DNA from 2 places in the Aeromonas oralensis genome. Region 2 is predicted to be linked to the other one. Evidence: riboswitches for the same ligand, from Rfam matches in the RefSeq annotation. Region 2 holds a riboswitch; the other holds the start of a gene.
What was found. A riboswitch is a leader RNA that binds a small molecule or an ion and turns the genes downstream of it on or off. The one in region 2 is predicted to bind lysine.
Positions count from the first base shown of each region.

Region 1 (9,606 bases), 860 kb from region 2:
CCAAAACCGGGGACAAGGTTGAATTGACCGGGAAATATGTTCCCCATTTCAAACCTGGCAAAGAGTTACGCGAGCGAGTGAACATCGCTGAATAATGCAGAAAATGGCATACTTGGGTATGCCTTTTTTGTTTTTATGGTTTGCCTTGTGGCAATTGTCCGGTTTCTCCAAGTCTTTTCCCATTCGCTCTAGAGTCTGCCGGTGATTTTAAGGATAATCAGCCTTTCATTAGATACTGACAGGGAGCTCCTATGAAGCGTATCTTGGCCCTCATTCCACTGGTGCTGGTGTTTATTCTGACCCTGGCCGTCGGTTCGCAAAATGGCCAGCTGGTGCAGTTCAACTATCTGATTGCCCAGGGCGAGTTTTCACTCTCCATGTTGCTGGGATTCTTTTTTGGTGGTGGCTTCCTGCTGGGCTGGCTGGTATTCGGTCTCTTGTTCCTGCGTCTGAAGATGCAGAATCGCACCCTCAATCGCACCATGCGCCGTCAATCCCGCGAGTTGGAGCTGGCTCGGTCGGCTGCCAAGGAATAATGTCCCTCGATGCTTGAACTGCTTTTCCTGCTGTTGCCCATTGCTGCCGGCTACGGCTGGTACATGGGGCGCAGGAGTGTTCGCCAGGACACCCAGAAACAGAGTAACCAGTTTTCCCGCCAGTACGTGGCGGGTCTCAATTATTTGTTGTCCGATGAATCAGACAAGGCGGTGGATCTCTTTATCCAGCTGCTGGAAGTGGACAGCGAAACCATCGAAACTCACCTCTCCCTTGGCAACCTGTTTCGCCAGCGTGGCGAGGTTGATCGTGCCATCAAGATCCACCAGAACCTGGTCACCCGCCAGCTGACCCGGGAACAGCGCCAGCTGGCGTTGCAGGAGCTGGCGCGCGACTTTCTTGCTGCCGGCCTGCTGGACAGGGCAGAGGCGCTCTGGAACGAGCTGTGCGATGACAGCGACTATGAAGAGACTGCGCTGGCCCAGTTGTTGATCATTCATCAGCAACTGCGGGATTGGGACAAGGCCATCGACGTGGCAGTACGGCTGCAGAAGTTTCAGGGCAAGAAACTGGCCGAACCCATTTCCCATTTTTACTGCGAGCAGGCAGAGAGCGCCTTACGTGAAGGGGACAACCCCGCCGGGCTTGCCAAGCTCAAGCGGGCGCTCAGCGTCAACCCCGCCTGTGCCCGTGCCAGCCTGCGTCTGGCAGAACTGGCCATGGCAGCAGGGGAGTTCGAGCAGGCCAGCAAGGATCTCTTGAGGGTGTTCGAGCAGGATATCGACTTTGCCTCCGAAGCCATTCCCTCCCTCAACGAGTGCTATCAGCGGCTGGGTCGTGCCCACGATCTCATCCCCCTGCTGGAGCAGGCGGTGGAGGATCATGCCGGCGTCAGCGTGACCCTGGCACTGGCCAAGCTGGTGGAGGAGCGCGACGGCCTGAGTCAGGCCCGTGCGCTGGTGCTGCGCCAATTGCGCCGTCATCCCTCCATGAAGGGCTTCTATCAGCTGGTGGGCTTCCAGCTGGCAAGCGCTGAGGAGGGCCCCGCCAAGGAGAGCCTTGAGCTCTTGCAGCAGCTGGTTGGCGAGCAGATCAAGATCAAATCCACCCACAAGTGCCGGCAGTGCGGTTTTGCCACCCACTCCCTGTTCTGGCAGTGTCCCTCCTGCCGCCAGTGGGGGTCCATCAAGCCGATCCGCGGCCTGGACGGGGAGTAAGAGTCACCACAAGATCATGAGCCAGGCCCCTGCGGCCTGGTGTTTTCAGGTCGAGCCGGGGCCAAGCTCCGGGCGGCGAATAACCATCGATAGGAAGTGAGATGCTAGATCCCAAAGTACTGGTTGCGCTGGATTATCAGCGCGAGGCCGATGCCTTCGCCTTCATTGAACGTATCTCCCCGGCCCAGTGCCGTCTCAAGGTAGGCAAGGAGATGTTTACCCTGTTTGGCCCCCAGTTCGTGCGTCAGCTGGTTGCCAAGGGATTTGATGTCTTTCTGGATCTGAAGTTTCACGACATTCCCAACACCGTCGCCAAGGCGGTGGCCGCCAGTGCCGAGCTCGGCGTCTGGATGGTGAACGTGCACGCCAGCGGTGGCGAGCGGATGATGCGGGCCGCCAAGGAGGCGTTGCTGCCTTATGGCGACAAGGCGCCGCTGCTTATCGGGGTGACCGTGCTGACCAGCATGGAGCAGGCCGACATGGCGCCGCTGGGGCTCACTGTCGGCCCGGCCGAGCAGGTGATCCGGTTGGCCAAATTGACCAAGGAGGCGGGGCTCGATGGGGTGGTCTGCTCCGCCGAAGAGGCGCGTGAATTGAAGGCGCTGCTCGGTGCCGACTTCAAGCTGGTGACGCCGGGGATCCGTCCCGCTGGCTCGGCAGCCGGCGATCAACGCCGAGTCATGACACCGCTGGCGGCGGTGGAGGCGGGGGCCGACTATCTGGTAATTGGCCGCCCCATCACCCAGGCGGCCGATCCTGCCGCTATGCTGGCAGGCATCAATACAGAGCTGGCAAATCGATAATGGACAGGATGCCGGCCCGATGGGGCCGGCATTGCATCAGGGGCGGCTCACTCCTTGGGAGCGGGCTCGCGCAGGGTGATCGGGAGCAGGCCGAGCAGCAGGCCGGCGCCCGAGCCAATCAGATGTGATTCAATGTGTACCCTGGCGCCGATGAGGGCGGACACCGGGCTTTCCCCCGCACTGTAGAAGTCCACCCCGAGCTTGATCGCCACCCCTGCCAGCATCAGCCAGCCGGAGTAGCGGCGATAGTGGATATCCTGCAGCGTCCCCCAGACGAACAGGCCGTGCAGCGCGCCCGACAATCCCATGTACCATTGAGTCTGCGGACACCACCACCAGATACCGAGCCCGACGGCGGAGCCGAGCAGCAACAGCAGCAGCGGCAGCCTAAAACCGGTCAGGTATTCGCGAAACAGGCTGTAAAGTACCCACAACCCGCTCAGATTGAGCAGCAGGTGCCACAGATTGGTGTGGGCCACATTGCCTGTTATGATGCGCCACCCTTCACCCTGGGCTATCAGGGTGCGATCGAAGGAGAGCTGGTGATTCGGCACGATGAAAAAGAGCAGCAAACTGGCGAGTGAAAGCGTGATGACCCAGAGCAATCCTGATTTTTCTGACAACATGAAACAGTCCGACGACAACAAGAGCCGCTACTGTACACGTTGCACCAGAGCCCTCAAAGCCTGTCTGTGTGATTATATTCGGCAGGTGCCGCATCGCGCCCCTCTCCATATTTTGCAGCATCCAAGTGAAGTCGGGCATCCCAAGGGTACCGCTATTCTGCTGGCCGCCTCGTTGGCGCAGGCCCGCTTGCATGTAGGCGAACAGGTGGCCGACGTCCCCGAGCTGGCTGCCTTGCTGGCCGATCCCGCGCTGCAGTGTTATTTGTTGTGGCCGGATGAGGAGGCTATCTCGCTTGCCAGGGTGCGGGAGAGGGGGGCGGCTGAGCCGGCTCGCCGGGTCTGTTTTTTGCTGCTCGATGGAACCTGGCGCAAGGCCTACCGGATGTTGCACAGCAACCCTGAGTTGCAGCAGCTGCCGCGGATAAAGCTGGACGCCGTCGCGGGGCAATATTCCATTCGCAAGAAGCCGTTTCCAGAGGCGCTGTCGACCCTGGAAGCGGGCTACCATCTGTTGTCCCAGTGGGAGAGGGCGCCCGATCGCTTCGCCCCGCTGATGACCCTTTTTACCCATTTGAACCGGCAGTGGCACGATTTTGCCCAGGGCCGGCGCAGTTGAACTGCCCAGAGGAGAGTAATTCGTGAAAAAAGCCGTCGTGGTATTCAGTGGTGGTCAAGACAGCACCACCTGCCTGGTCCAGGCCTTGTCCCGTTATGACGAAGTGCACGCCATCACCTTCGATTATGGCCAGCGCCATCGGGAAGAGATCGAGACGGCGCGCCGTCTGGCCAGCCAGCTCGGCATCGCCGCCCACAAGGTGATGGACGTGACCATGCTGGGCGAGCTGGCCATCTCGGCCCTGACCCGGGACGAGATCCCGGTGAGCTTCGAGCTGCAGGACAACGGTCTGCCCAATACCTTCGTACCGGGCCGCAACATCCTGTTCCTCACCCTGGCCGCCATCTACGCCTATCAGGTGGGGGCCGAGGCCGTGATCACCGGGGTGTGCGAGACCGATTTCTCCGGTTACCCCGATTGCCGTGACGAGTTCGTCAAGGCGCTTAATCAGGCAGTCTCCTTGGGCTTGGACCGCGCCATTCGCTTCGAGACCCCGCTGATGTGGCTCGACAAGGCCGAGACCTGGGCACTGGCGGATCACTACGGCCACCTCGACACCGTGCGCCAGCAGACGCTCACCTGCTACAACGGCATTGCCGGCGACGGTTGCGGTGCCTGTCCTGCCTGCGATCTGCGTAGTCGCGGCTTGCAGCAGTACCTGGCCGACAAAGCGGGCGTGACGACGCGCTTGCACCAAAAAACCGGGTTGGGCGAGAAAAGCCGATGCTGAACCTGCGCCTCGGCCATGCTTGGGGTATAATCCGCGACTTTTGCAACCAGCCGTGACCAAGATGCACTACCCAATCAACGAGATATTCCAGACCATCCAGGGGGAGGGGGTCTTCACCGGCCTGCCCGCCATCTTCGTTCGCCTGCAGGGCTGCCCGGTGGGCTGCCCCTGGTGCGATACCCGTCATACCTGGGTGGTCGATCCTGCTCGTGAAGTGGGGGTACAGGCGGTACTCGACTGCTCCAACGAATCTGATGGCTGGAGCAAGATGAGCACGGAGCAGATCCTGGCCAGCTTCCAGCAGCTCGGTTATCAGGCACGCCACGTGGTGATCACGGGTGGGGAACCCTGCCTCTATGATCTGCAGGATCTCTCTGCCACCCTGATTGAGGCGGGTTATCAGGTGCAGATCGAAACCAGCGGTACCAGCGAGATCCAGACCCATGAGCAGACCTGGGTCACCGTATCCCCCAAGATCAATATGAAGGGAGGGCTGCCGGTGCTGGTCTCTGCTCTCGAGCGGGCCAACGAGATCAAGCATCCGGTGGCTACCGAACGCCATGTGGAGGAGCTCGATGCGCTGCTGGCCACCGCCCGCTTGCGTGAAAACGTGGTGATCGCGCTGCAACCCATCAGCCAGAAACCCAGGGCCACTCAATTGGCGATGGCAACCTGCATTGCCCGCAATTGGCGGCTCTCCATCCAGACCCATAAATATCTGGATATCGATTGAGATGGAGTGGTTGTCCGACGAGCGGGTATTGTTGTCCCTGACCAACAAGATGCCATACGGCAAATATCGGGGACGTCGCATCATCGATATTCCGGAGCCTTATCTGGTGTGGCTGGCCCGCACCGGTTTTCCCGCCGGCTCACTGGGTCAAACGCTGGCGCTGGCCTATGAAATCAAGCTCAACGGGCTTGAATCCATGATTGTTCCCATTATTAACAGGATGTCGGTATGAGGATATATACGAGGCAGGGTGACAAGGGCATGACTCGCCTGGCCGATGGGCTGCAACTGGCCAAAGACGATATGCGGGTAGAAACCTATGGTTATATTGATGAATTAAATTCTCATATAGGTCTTCTTATTGCCGAGGTGCCTGCGGCCGAAACCGGATTATTGGCTGACTTGTTATTATTGCAACAGGAATTGTTCGATCTGGGTGGGGAGCTGGCATTTTCCAGCGCCGCTCAGGAAGCAGCCATCTGGCAGGTGAATAATGAGTGGACCTTGCGGCTGGAGCAACAAATTGATGCCTACAGCGCCAATTTACCTGTGCTGCGCAATTTTATTTTGCCCAGTGGTTCCCGTGCGGCGGCGCAAGCCCATGTGGTACGAACCCTCACCCGGCGCTGCGAGCGTCTGCTGCTGACCCTGAGCCGCAGCGAGCAGCTCAATCCGGCCATTCTGCCCTACATGAACCGGCTGAGTGACTGGTTCTTCACCATTGCACGCTATCTGCTGGCCTGTACGGCGACCCCCGAAGTGCTCTGGGTCAAGGCCGCAGAGCGGGGTTGATAGCCAGGCTACAGACAATAAAAAACCTCGCGATGCGAGGTTTTTTATTGCGCCGATACGGCTTTATCAGATGGCAAATTCTTCGACAGATTTACCTTCGGCAACGGCCTTGGCAATCACGGAAGGCATACGGCCCTGGCCAGTCCAGGTTTTTTCCACGCCGTTGTCCATATAACGGTATTTGGCCGGGCGGGGAGCTCGTTTGCCCTTGCTGGCCTTGGCGGGTTCAACGGCCACGGTACCAACCAATTCGGCCGGATCGATGCCGGCGGCTTTCAGCATTTCGGCGTATTCGTTAATTTTGCGCAGATGTTCTTCGCGCGCCTGACGCTCGGCGGCTTCATCCTGCTGGCGCTCGCTTACAATAGCGGAAAGCTTTTCCAGACCTTCTTCCAATTGTTCCAGCGTCAGCTCACGGCAAGCGGCACGCAGGCTACGGACATTCAGCAGGACTTTCAAAAATTCGTTCATAGTGTTCACCACGCGAGCAAAAGAGTGAATTAAATAGATATAGTAATTTTGGCTAATTTATACGGCCATTTATGATCAAGTCAAGTCAGCTGAATTAATAAATTCATAGTGGAAATTAAGTGATCTATTTTGGATTCAGGCCCGATTCAGAAATATTGGCAACATACATACTCGACTGAGTTCTTGATAGATGAAAATAGCGACAAAATCATAATCTTTGCACCATTTGACTACCACTATGCCGTTTTAAACCGCGCCATTTGGTGATTTAATCAAAAAACTTGCTATAACGTGCCGGCACGATAAAATGTGCCTCGAATACCTTTAAGTAGAGGCGCGCTGCCTATGACTACTTGTGCGGAGGGTGATGCCTGTGATGCACGAGGAAAGGAGTCAGCGCCGAAGTGGCCAGGCCATCATACCGGGCTGCTGGTTCTGCATCTAATAGGTGCAGGACTGCCATAGTCATCCACTATGGAGCGCTACCTGAAGGGGCTGAGGAGTATTACCTCCCCATGGGTTTTGTTTCTTTATCCTCTCGGTAGATCTCCACCTGCTGTCTTTAGGTGCAAAGAGATCATGGACATCATTCACTACGCCGACTCCGGTTGGTCAATCATTCCGCCCCTGCTGGCCGTTGCCCTGGCAATCCTGACCCGTCGCGTCCTGCTGTCGCTGGGGGTGGGCATAGTCACTGGCAGTCTGCTGCTGAACCAGTTTTCTCCCCTCGATTCCCTGCATTACATGTTGAACACCGTGCTCAAGATCTTCTGGGTCGACGGGGCACTCAACCGTGACAACATCAACATGCTGCTGTTCATGCTGCTGCTGGGCGGCCTCATCAGCCTGATGAGCGTTTCCGGTGCGACCCGGGCCTTTGCCGAGTGGGCCGCCAAGCGCGCCAAGACCCGCAAGGGGGCCAAGACGCTGACCGGCATGATGGTCTTTGCCTTCTTCATCGATGACTTCTTCCACAGCCTGTCGGTGGGGGCCATCTGCCGTCCGGTGACTGACCGCTTCCAGATCTCCCGCGCCAAGCTGGCTTACTTGCTGGACTCCACCGCCGCACCGGTCTGCGTGCTGATGCCCATCTCTTCCTGGGGGGCTTATATCATCGCCCTGGTAGGCGGCATCATGGCGGCTCACGGCATCACCGGGCAGAGCCCCATCTCCGCCTTTGTCGAGATGATCCCGATGAACCTCTATGCGGTGTTTACCCTGATCATGGTGCTGGTGGTGATCGCGTTCCAGCTCGACATCGGCCCGATGCGTCAGCACGAGCAGTGGGCGCTGGAAGGCAAGCTGTGGGATGAGTCCAAGGGGCGCCCCATCGGCCTAGACATGGAGAGCCCGGAGGAGAGCAACGGCGGCATGATCGACATGGTACTGCCGATCCTGACCCTGACCGCGGCCACCGTCTATTTCATGATTGACTCCGGCGCGGCCGTGCTGGCCGCCAATGGCGAGCCGTTCAGCGTGCTCGGCTCGTTCGAGAATACCAACGTCGGCTCGTCCCTGGTATATGGTGCTCTGTGCAGCCTGGTGGTCTCCATCGGTCTGGCCATGCGTCTCAAGCTCGGTGCCAAGAACTGGATCAAGGCTGCGCCGCAGGGGGTCATGGCCATGTTGCCGGCCATCAATATCCTGCTGTTTGCCTGGACCATCGGCTCCGTGGTGCGTGACGTCGAGACCGGCAAGTACCTGGCATCGCTTGCCAACGGCAACCTGCCCATCGAAGTGCTGCCTGCCGTGGTCTTTATCCTCTCCTGCGCCATGGCGTTTGCCACCGGCACCAGCTGGGGCACCTTCGGCATCATGTTGCCATTGGCCGGTGACATGGCTGCGGCCAGTGACATCACGCTGATGCTGCCGATGCTGGCCGCCGTGCTGGCCGGTTCCGTGTTCGGTGATCACAGCTCGCCCATCTCCAGCACCAGTATCCTGTCGGCCACCGGTGCCGGCTGCCACCACATCGACCACGTGATGACCCAGCTGCCCTATGCTCTGGCCATCGCTTTCGGCGCCGCCCTCGGCTATCTGGTGATGGGGCTGATGCACTCGGTGCTGGCAGGTTTCAGCGTCAGTGCACTCTGGTTCGTCATCTTCTCCAGCTACCATTTGCGCAAGGCAAGGTCCCAAGCGGCCCTGGCCATCGCATAAAAAATACAAGGGGCCGCCAGGCCCCTTGGTTTTACTGGGGGCTTTGGTTAGCATGCGCCCCATAAATTCAGTTTCGGAACAGTACCATGGCTTCACTGCACTACAAGTTTGCCACCATGAATTCAGGCAAATCGACCCAGCTCATTCAGGCGCACTTCAATTATCTGGAGCGGGGCATGCATCCCTTGGCCATGACACCCGCCATCGACGACCGCTTCGGGGCCGGTGTGATCAGTGCCCGGGTAGGGTTGGAGCTGAGAGTCGAAGTGTTCAGCGATAGCTGCGATCTGTTCGAGATGGTAAAAGCCCGCCATGCCGAGCGACATATCGATGTGTTCATTGTCGATGAAGCCCAGTTCCTGACCAAGGAACAGGTCTATCAGCTGGCCCGTCTCGTCGACGAGCAAGACATTCCGGTGATCGCCTACGGCCTCAAGACCGATTTTCGCGGTGAGCTGTTTCCCGGCTCCTACCACCTGCTCTGCCTGGCCGACAAGTTCGAGGAGCTGAAAAGCATCTGCTGGTGTGGCAACAAGGCGCACATGAACTCCCGGGTCAATGAAGCAGGGCAAGTGATGCGCGATGGTGAGCAGGTGGAGATCGGCGGCAATGATCGTTATGTCTCCCTGTGCCGCAAACACTATCTGGAAGGACGGGCCTTCAAATAATTCCCTCTTCATTGCGATGAGTGGATAGAAAAAGGCGCCAATCTGGCGCCTTTTTTGTTGCTGGCGGTTCAGTCAATCTCGATGTCGACGGGGGCTATGATGGGATCGGCCACCGGCAGGCGGTGGAACAGCTGGCGAAAGTGCTGCTGCACCCGGCCGATATCCACCAGCGACATGCCAGAGGCGAAGCCAAACCAGACATAGAGACCGGTGAGATCGCGAAACATGGGGGGCAGATAACGGGGCGCACTGATGAGCCCCTCCAGATAGTGCTGATAGAGCACCGGGATGTCGT
Region 1 covers NZ_CP187186.1:1,834,976-1,844,581, forward strand. The annotation lists gene ihfB (integration host factor subunit beta) at 1-95, shown strand, start outside; gene ACPDZI_RS08785 (LapA family protein) at 252-536, shown strand; gene lapB (lipopolysaccharide assembly protein LapB) at 546-1,712, shown strand; gene pyrF (orotidine-5'-phosphate decarboxylase) at 1,814-2,515, shown strand; gene rrtA (rhombosortase) at 2,563-3,141, opposite strand; gene ACPDZI_RS08805 (tRNA-uridine aminocarboxypropyltransferase) at 3,071-3,757, shown strand; gene queC (7-cyano-7-deazaguanine synthase QueC) at 3,780-4,487, shown strand; gene queE (7-carboxy-7-deazaguanine synthase QueE) at 4,549-5,220, shown strand; gene ACPDZI_RS08820 (DUF3820 family protein) at 5,222-5,452, shown strand; gene ACPDZI_RS08825 (cob(I)yrinic acid a,c-diamide adenosyltransferase) at 5,449-6,012, shown strand; gene ACPDZI_RS08830 (H-NS family histone-like protein) at 6,079-6,483, opposite strand; lysine riboswitch at 6,805-6,976, shown strand; gene ACPDZI_RS08835 (Na+/H+ antiporter NhaC family protein) at 7,063-8,643, shown strand; gene ACPDZI_RS08840 (thymidine kinase) at 8,730-9,311, shown strand; partial or broken gene ACPDZI_RS08845 (flavohemoglobin expression-modulating QEGLA motif protein) at 9,380-9,606, opposite strand, start outside.
Region 1: it holds a riboswitch for lysine, as region 2 does, so the genes downstream of both, ACPDZI_RS08835 (Na+/H+ antiporter NhaC family protein) here and lysC (lysine-sensitive aspartokinase 3) in region 2, are expected to answer to the same signal.

Region 2 (9,606 bases):
AAGCGGCCAGGAGCATGACCATGGAGTTGACCCGTTTGAGATCCTTTCTGCTGACCCTGCCGGGCGCTCAGGAGGATACCCCCTTCGGCCCAGAGATCCTGGTCTATCGCATCGCCGGCAAGATGTTTGCCCTGCTGGACTGGCAGGCCGAGCCGCTGCGGCTGAACCTCAAGTGCGAACCCGAGCTGGCCCTGCTGCTGCGCGAACTCCACCCCGAGGTCAAACCGGGCTGGCACATGAACAAGCAGCACTGGAACACGGTCACCTTCAGCAACGGCCTGGCCGACGATCTCTGGCAGGGCTGGGTGCATCACTCCTACGAGCGGGTGGTGGCCGGTCTGCCCAAGGCCAAGCGCCCGCAGGCACCGCAGCGATGAGCCCCGCCATGGCAGCAGAGCCCAGGCTCGTCCAGCTGAACGAGCAACACATCCCCGCCCTTTGCGCCCTGTTCGAGCAGTCGGTGCGAAGGATTGGCCCCCAGCACTACAGCCCGGAACAGGTGGAGCAGTGGGCCCTCGGCGCCCATCATCCCGGCTTTGCCGGCCAGCTGCGCGAGCACCACGGCTGGGTGCTGGAGCAAGGCGGCGAGCCACTCGGTTTCGTCACCCTGAGCCAGGATGGCCACCTCAGCCTGCTCTATGTGAGCGCCGATCACCCGCGCCGGGGCTATGGCGGCCTGCTGCTGGCTGCGGCCCTCGCCGAGGCAAAACGGCTCGGACTCACACAGCTGACAACGGAAGCCAGCGTCTTCAGCTATGGGCTATTTTTACGGTATGGCTTTGAGCTGACCGGATTGGAGAGCGTGGAGCGCGGCGGGGTCAGTTTTATCCGTTATCGCCTGCACTGCCGCTTGCCAAGCTAGGTCCAGCCACTAAAATACGCACAGTTTTTTCGTATTGTTGAGGATTGAGGCCGCCATGGTTGTAGAAAGCGAAGGCTATATCGCCCTGATTGAGTATCTGGTGGAGAGTCTGGGACTGTTTGAAACCCAGCAACAGAGCAGTGGTGAACAGACCATCGAAGATCTGGTGAGCGGCCGGGTGGCCAGCAACCTGATGGCCATCTGCGAGCAGAACCCGCAGCTCGATCCCAAATTGCGCTTCGTGATCATGCAGGAAGCCGATGCGGTGGTGGCCGATCTGGAAGAGGTGCTCTCCGCCGTCTGGCTGCGCGCCCCGACCCCGGAGCAGAAAGCCTTCCTCGAAGAGTTCATCGATCTTATCAAGAACCTGTTTGACGGCGCCATCAGCTGATCACAATGGCGAACGCCAAGTTCGCCACACCCTCGCAAATTTTCCGCACCGCAAACATGAAAAGGGCCGCCTTCAACGGGCAGCCCTGCTTGCTATCATTTCAACTCATCAAGCTTTTCAATGACTTTTATGAATTTTCGAGGCAAGAAATGTGTCTGGTCTTAGCCGCCATCCATGGTGGCTACTAGGTTAGGCAAAGCGGGTTCAATTTAGTTCCCACCCATGACACATTTTTTTATGATTTTTTCATTCTCCTGACAACGCCCGATAAAAAGGCCGCAAACGCGGCCTTTTTCTTTTTCACCATCAATGACAAGCAACAGATACTCGTCATCTTCACCTAGCGGTTGAGGCTCGGTGGCAGGCAGACGCCGATGCCACCCAGGCCGCAATATCCGTCCGGATTCTTCTCCAGATATTGCTGATGGTAATCCTCGGCGTAATAGAAGGGCGCCAGCGGCAGAATGCGGGTGGTGATGGTGCGCCCGTCACCGCTCGCCGTCATCGCCTGCTGGTAGGCGGCCAGACTCTGCTGGGCAATCGCCTCCTGGGTGTCGTCCCCGAAGAAGATGACGGAGCGGTACTGGGTGCCGATGTCACCGCCCTGGCGCATGCCCTGGGCCGGATCGTGCTGCTCCCAGAACAGCTTGAGCAGGTCACCGTAACTGATCACCTTGGGATCAAACACCACCTGCACCGTCTCGGCATGGCCGGTCAATCCGCTGCACACCTCCTTGTAGGTGGGATTCTGGGTCACCCCGCCCTGATAGCCGGCGGCGGTGGAGTAGACCCCAGGCTGCTGCCAGAACAGGCGTTCCACCCCCCAGAAGCAGCCCATGCCGAACCAGGCCACCGCCATCCCTTCAGGCCAGGGTCCCTGAGTCGGGTGACCATTGACCGCATGCTGCTGGCCAATCACCATCGCCTCGCGGCGTCCCGGCAGCGCGTCTGCCGGCGAAATAATCTGTTCCATGCACCCTGTCCTTGTATAAAAACCTGTGCGATCGCACAGCTGACGAAAAGGAATATCGAAGATAACAGTTTATGGGCCGGGATCAACCTGAGGCGCACCCTCACACCGCTGACGCCCCTGCCCTGCCTGGTGTCACCACTGTTCTGTCCGCCTGGCCGTCCCGGTGACAAAATCACGCCAAATCAATATTTAATCTTGATTTGTGAATTTATTTTCATATATTGAGCCCATTGCTGTTTTTTTATGGAAGAAGCCTCAAGTGCGTGAACGCGAACCCAGCCTGGTCTATGCCTTTCGGCAGTCTACCCCCTACGTCAATGTGCACAGAGGCGCCACCTTCGTGCTGATGATGGGGGGGAAGCCCTCTGCCACCCCAATTTCGCCAACATCGTCAGCGATATCGCCTTGTTGCAGACCTTAGGGATACGCCTGGTGCTGGTATTCGGCTCCCGTCCGCAGAACGACGAGGCGCTGGCTCGTGCCGGCATCGAGGCCCAGTACCACAAGCGCATCCGGGTCACCGATGACGAGAGCTTCGCCATCATCAAGCAGGTGTGCGGCGGGTTGCAGTATGACATCACCGCCCAGCTCTCCATGGGGCTCGCCAACACCCCCATGCAGGGTGCCCGCATCAGCGTGGTGAGCGGCAACTTCGTCACCGCCCAGCCGCTCGGAGTGGATGATGGCATCGATTTTTGCCACAGCGGCCGGGTACGCCGCATCGACGTGGAGGGGATCACCCGCCAGCTCGATCAGAAGAGCCTGGTGCTCATCTCCCCCATCGGCTGCTCGGTCACCGGCGAGAGCTTCAACCTGAGCTCGGAAGAGGTGGCCCGCCGGGTGGCGGTCGACCTCAAGGCAGACAAACTCATTTGCTTCAGCAGCACCCAGGGGGTGATGGACCGCCACGGCGAGGCCATCTCCGAGCTCTTCCCCGAGCAGGCCGAAGAGCTGCTGGTGGAGCTGGAGCAGGCGGGAGAAGAGATGTCCGGCACCGCCCGCTACCTGCGCGCGGCCATTGCCTCCTGCCGCGGCGGCGTGCCCCGCTCCCACCTGGTGAGTTATCAGGATGACGGTGCCATGCTGCAGGAGCTGTTCAGCCGCGACGGTCTCGGCACCCAGATAGTGCGGGAAAGCGCCGAGCAGGCGCGCGCCGCCACCATCGAGGACATCGGTGGCATCCTGGATCTCATCCGCCCGCTGGAGGAGGAAGGGATCCTGGTGCGCCGCTCCCGCGAGCAGCTGGAGATGGAGATCGACAAATTCACCATCATCGAGCGCGACGGCCTCATCATCGGCTGCGCGGCGCTCTACTGCTTCATGGAAGAGGCGATGGCGGAGATGGCCTGCGTCGCCATCCACCCCGACTACCGCAACTCCAACCGGGGGGATCAGCTGGTGGCCAAGGTGGCCGAGCGGGCGAAACGGCTCGGCATCCGCCGCCTGTTCGTGCTCACCACCCGCTCCATCCACTGGTTCCGGGAACGGGGCTTCGATCCGCTGGAGGTGGAAGATCTGCCGGTGGCGCGCCAACGCCTCTACAACTGGCAGCGTCGCTCCAAGGTTTTGTCAAAGACAATCGTATAAGCCATTGATTTTGCGTTGACTTGGCTGACTTTTTGAACTTTTTCACAAACTCGATTGACAGTGCAATCCAACGCAAGGTATTTCTAAATGCACTCCACCGCCCTGGTGGAGCCAGAAGAGGAGCGCTGCCCAGGCAGCCCGAGGGAGGACACCAGTGTCCGGTGAACTTGGGTCAGGGGGAGCAGCGCCGAGACATCTGAGGCAACTGGATACCTCAGTGTCGGCTGCGGGGGCTGAATCCCCCGGGTTGTCATCGGTAGTGGTCATCCCCCACCGCGCCCCGTCAGGGGCGGGTACGGGATGGGCTCTGCGGGTGGAGTGCTTCTGGCCGGGATAGCTTCGATCATTCCTGCCATTTTCAGCCTCCTCCTCTCTTTTTGCCCGATGGATCCGGATTTTCATATTAAGACAGGAGTAAGCAATGAGCCCGATCAATGTCGCCAAGTTTGGCGGAACCAGCGTCGCCAACGCGGCAACCATGAACAACTGCGCCGATGTGGTGCTGGCCAACCCGGCCACCCGGGTGGTGGTGCTGAGCGCCAGCGCCGGCGTCACCAATCTGCTGGTGGCACTGGCTCAGGGCGATCTGGACGAGGCGGGCCAGGAGGCGCAACTGGCCAGGCTCACCGAGATCCAGCAGGCGATTCTGACCGAGCTGGGCGACCCAGGAGACCTGAGTGACCTCATCCACGGCCAGCTCGGCGAAATCCGCACCATGGCGCGCCAGGCCCATCTGCACACCGATGCCGAGCTGGCCGACAGGATCATCGCCTGCGGCGAGCTGATGTCCACCCGCCTCTTTACCGAACTGCTGCGTCAGCGTGGCGTGAGAGCCTGCTGGCAGGATGCGCGCCAGCTGCTGCGCACCGACAGCCGCTTTGGCAAGGCCAGCGTGGATCTGGCCGCTACCCGATCCCTCTGCCAGGCCACGCTGGGCCCCCTGCTTGGCGACAGCCTCATCATCACTCAGGGCTTTATCGGTGCCGACGGCGATGGGCGCACCACCACCCTGGGCCGGGGTGGCTCCGATTACAGCGCGGCCCTGTTGGCCGAGGCACTCGACGCAGGAACCATCGAGATCTGGACCGACGTGCCCGGCATCTACACCACGGATCCGCGCCTGGTCACCCGGGCCCGTCCCATCCCCGAAATCAGCTTCGTGGAGGCGGCCGAGATGGCCACCTTCGGCGCCAAGGTGCTGCACCCGGCCACCTTGCAGCCGGCGGTGCGCCAGGACATCCCGGTGTTTGTCGGCTCCAGCAAGGATCCGGCTGCCGGCGGCACCTGGATCCGCGCCAGCACTCGCACCAATCCGCTGTTTCGCGCCGTGGCCCTGCGCCGCAACCAGGTACTGGTCACCCTGCACAGCCTCAACATGTTCCACGCCTACGGTTTTCTGGCCAAGGTGTTCGGCATCCTGGCCCGCCACCGCATCTCGGTGGATCTCATCACCACCTCGGAGGTGAGCGTGTCGCTGACCCTGGATCATACCGGCAGCCAGAGCAACGGCGAGCCCATCCTCGGCGACAAGGTGCTGGCGGAGCTTGGCCAGCTGTGCAAGGTGCAGGTGGAAACGGGGCTGGCGCTGGTAGCGCTCATCGGCAACCGGATGAGCGAGGCGGCCGGGGTGGGCAGTCAGGTCTTTGACGCTATTCGCGAGCACAACATCCGCATGATCTGTTACGGCGCCAGCGCCCACAACCTCTGCTTCCTGGTCAAGGAGGACGAGGCGGGCCACATCGTCAACCGCCTCCACCAGGAACTGCTCGACTGATGTACTGACACCGCATGGAAATAAAGAGAGGGGCCGGTTGGCCCCTCTCTTTATATAGGGTGATACGCAAATGAGATCTAAGTGCGGTTCTCCCTAACCCACCAGAGTCGGTACCGGCAGCAGGTTGGCCCGGATCTCCTCGCGCAGCCCTTCCAGCCGGCTCAGCAGCGCCGCCTGACTTAAGCCCGCCTCGTCGGGGCCCAGGTTGTCCACCAGCTCGGCGAAGTGTTCGGTCACCGCCTGCTGCAACCAGTCGAGCCGGCGCAGGGTGAGCGGGCCGCAGCTCTTGCCGCTGAGATCGTCGTCAATGTCGAGCCGGTGGCTGCGATACATGTCGCGCCACCAGTTGGCAGCCAGCGCTTCATCGCTGGCCAGCGCCGAACGCCACTCCCCCAACAGGCCCTGCAAGCGGGCCAGCACGGGTGCGCTCGCCCCCTCCCGGGTCAGATGCTGCAGCTCCCGCTGCGCCCAATTGATGCACAGGCCGCGCCAGTAGCGAAACTGCGGCAGCGGATCCGGCTCGTCGAGCCACAGGCCCGAGAGGGTGCGGGTCTCCAGCCGCTCCGGCACGTGAAATGCGGGATCGGTGAGGCCGTTGGAGTTGAATTCATGGCGGGGGTCAAAGGGCCACATGTAGCCAAAGTCGAACACGCTGATCTGCTGGCCGTCGTCGAGCAGGTTGCCGGGGCTAGGATCCCAGTCGAACCAGCCCCAGTGGGCCAGCTCCGCCTGCACCGCCAGCATCTGCGCCAGGTTGCGCTCGTTCAGTGCATGCACCGGCACGCCCCGCAGCCAGGGGGAGACCAGCACGCCAGCCCGGGCCGAGCCAAAACAGGTACAGACCACATTGGCCAGGATGGTGGGGTGCAACTCCCGCAGGGCCTCTATCTCGCGGCGGCGCTCCAGCTCGGTCAGGAAGGCGGTTCTGCCGTCCACGTTGGCCACCAGGGAGTCGTGCCGGCGCCGCTTCAGGCACCAGTGATGTCCCTCCACCTTGAGGTGGAACACCTCGGCGGTGAGGCCGTGACGATAGACCTTAAGCACCGCCGGATGATCCTCCTTGAGTCGCACCAGCTTGGCCACGGGCAAGGGGCAGTCCTGCTCGCGCCCGATCCGGATCTCCTGTTTGCTCTCCAGCATGCGGAGCAATCTTGCCTGACGTGCCGCTACTTTGGGATTCATACATGTACCTCCATCCATATTGAGAGACTAAGCAGCAAGGCAGAGGCAGGCCAGCGGCAAATCGCCATGATGACGCTTTCATCACAGAATGAGTGCGGCCCCCGGATCGGGATCACAGTTTGCATGGTTTCACGGTCACGCAATGTTCATTGTCCGGTCATTAAATTGACAACAAGGAACAAGCCCATCACCATCGGGTCAAATTAAATGCAGCAGCCATGTTTCATCGTCACTCGCTCAAAGGATGAGCCCATATGAAAGCCCTCACTTCAGCGCGCTTGTCAGCCAGGGTGCCCGCACTGCCCGCCGTGCTGCTCGCCATGCTGACCGCGCTGCTGCTGCTGACCCTGTTGCTACCGCAGATCAACCCCGCCAGCTGGCTCGGCCGGGCCCAGCCGCTGGTACTGGGGCCGGCGGACAACCCCATCGCCACCCTCACCCGTCACGCCCTGCTCTACAAGAGCGACAGCCGCGGCCTCTATCTGGTGGTGCGCAGCCAGTGGCAGTTGCGCGGGCCGCTGCAGGAGGGTGACAAGGTCAGGGTGGAGCTGCTCAATGAGAGGGGCGAGCGCATTGATCAGCTGAGCCAGCCGGTGGACAAGCGCCAGCTGTGCCGCAAGGGACGCTGCACCCTGGATCTCAACAGCACCCTGCGGGCCCCCGACGACGCCCTGGCCAGCCGCTATCAGCTGCGGATCGGCCTGCTGCTCAAGGAGAGGCCCGAGAGCGGTGAATTCAGCCAGATCCTGCAGACCCTGCCGGAGCGGGGTTTCAACCTCACCTATCTCTGCACCAGCCTGCTGCTGGTACTGGCCCTGAGCGCCGCCGTGCTGAAGGTGGTGCTGCCCAGCCTCAGGCGCAATCTGCGCTGGCGCATCGCCGGCAGCCTGCTGCTCGGCAACCTCACCTTCGTGCTGCTGCACGGCTTCGTGGTGTTCAAGCTGGGGGAATTTCTGCTCTGGTCAGGCTTTCGCCCCGAGCACTACTACCTCGCCTGGGGCAGCATGGTGCTGGGCTGGAGCCTCTGTGCGCTGGCGGGCTTCAACCTCTATATGGGGCTGGTGTTCACGGCGCTGTCCGGCATCGGGCTGCTGGCGAATTTCATGAAGATCGCCATCTACGGGGTACCGCTCGGGGGGGACGATCTCGGCAACCTGGTGGCGCTGCTGCGCATCCTGCTGGAGCAGCACCCGGTGCTGCCGCTGCTGGGCGGCGCACTCGCCCTCTTCTTGTGCTGGCGCTTCGCCCTGTCGCGCTGGATCCTGCGCACCCTGGCCGCCACCGCCGCCTTCTTTGCGCTGTGCGTGTTCGCCACCCAGACCGGCAACAAGCTGCTGGGGCCCAACATTCGCTACGTGGACAGAGCGGTCAACTACCACAGAGACATCATCCGTTCGGGGCCCGGCCTCTATCTGTTCAACCTGGTGGACGAGATGCTGCAAAGCGGCAGCGTGTTTCGCTATCCCTTGCAGATCAACGAGTTCACCCCTCAGCTCAGCCACGTCAGCCTGAGCCAGCCGCCCCGCTTCGATCTGGTGATCGTGCTGCAATATGAATCCCTCTGGCTCGGCTGGCAGGGCAAGATCTGCGCGCCGCCCCCCACCCTGAGCCTGCCGGCCAGCGTGCAGCAGTGGCACAAGACCATCCACTCCCCCACCACCGGCGGCATGACGGTACTGGCGGAGTTCGAGATGAACACCGGTCTGCCGGTGGGGCTGCTCAAACAGGGGGTGGTGCCCTACTACTACCTCTCGGAGCAGGTGCCGGGCCTGGCGCAAAGTGCGAAGCAAAGTGGCTACCAGACCCTGTTTGCCCACCCCTATGTGGAGAAATTCTGGGGCCGCGCCAAGGCGATCCCGGCCCTTGGCTATGAAGAGCGCTGGTTCGACACCCGCTTCACCACGCTCGAACACAAGGGGCTCTATATCTCTGATGATGCGTTGATCGACCACCTGCTCAAACGCAGCGAGCAGGATGAGCAGCCGCTGTTTGCCTACGCGGTCACCATGCAGGGGCACGGCCCCTTCGACGGGGATCGCTACCAGGCCCAGCAGCTCGACAAGGCCTGCCCGGACCAGAGCGACGCCGATCGCCAACTGCTCAACACCTACTACACCGGCGTGGTGGATGCCATGGCCTCGCTGGAGCATCTGCTCACCAGCCTGGATCGCTCAGGCAAACGCTACCTGGTGGTGGCGTTTGGCGATCACCAGCCATTCCTGATGTCCGCCGGCAAGGGCATTCACGGCGACAAGCCGCCCCGCGATGCCAGCTACCAGATCCCCATGATGGCCTTTGCCCGCGCCGATGACTCCCTCAATCTGGCGACCCAGTTTGCCCCGGTGCGCCAGCTCTATCAGATGGGTCAGGCCACTCGCCAACTGCTGGCGGGCGACATGACCCCCATCCCGGATCTGGCCCTGCTCCACCCGGTGCTGGGAGAAGAGAAGGGATTTGATGTCGCGCCCCTGGTGCCGCAGATCCGCGCCAGCTTCCGGCCCGACGCCCTGCCCTGAGCCCCGCTACCGCGGGACAGATGACAAAGAGGTCGCCCGGGCGACCTCTTTGTCTATTTGCCGATGCGGCGATGGCAGCCGGAGCAGGCTCACTCGCCAAGCCAGGACTCGCACAGGGTGAGACGCTGGGCATCGAGATCCAGCATCGCCTCGATGCCAAGGGGCAGGGTCAGCATGGGGTGGGTGTGGGCGCAGTCATACTCCGCCAGAATGGGGAAGGTCGGCTCCCCTACTACCTCCAGCAGGATATCGAGCGGCCGCCGGCCGCTGCCCTGACTGTCGAACAACTCATGTTTGCCGAGCACCAGGGCACCGATGCGA
Region 2 covers NZ_CP187186.1:2,695,726-2,705,331, forward strand. The annotation lists gene ACPDZI_RS12545 (MmcQ/YjbR family DNA-binding protein) at 21-377, shown strand; gene ACPDZI_RS12550 (GNAT family N-acetyltransferase) at 374-862, shown strand; gene ACPDZI_RS12555 (DUF3802 family protein) at 918-1,253, shown strand; gene msrA (peptide-methionine (S)-S-oxide reductase MsrA) at 1,594-2,226, opposite strand; partial or broken gene argA (amino-acid N-acetyltransferase) at 2,486-3,813, shown strand; lysine riboswitch at 3,921-4,145, shown strand; gene lysC (lysine-sensitive aspartokinase 3) at 4,235-5,587, shown strand; gene ACPDZI_RS12575 (hypothetical protein) at 5,681-6,769, opposite strand; gene ACPDZI_RS12580 (LTA synthase family protein) at 7,024-9,285, shown strand; gene ACPDZI_RS12585 (S66 family peptidase) at 9,375-9,606, opposite strand, start outside.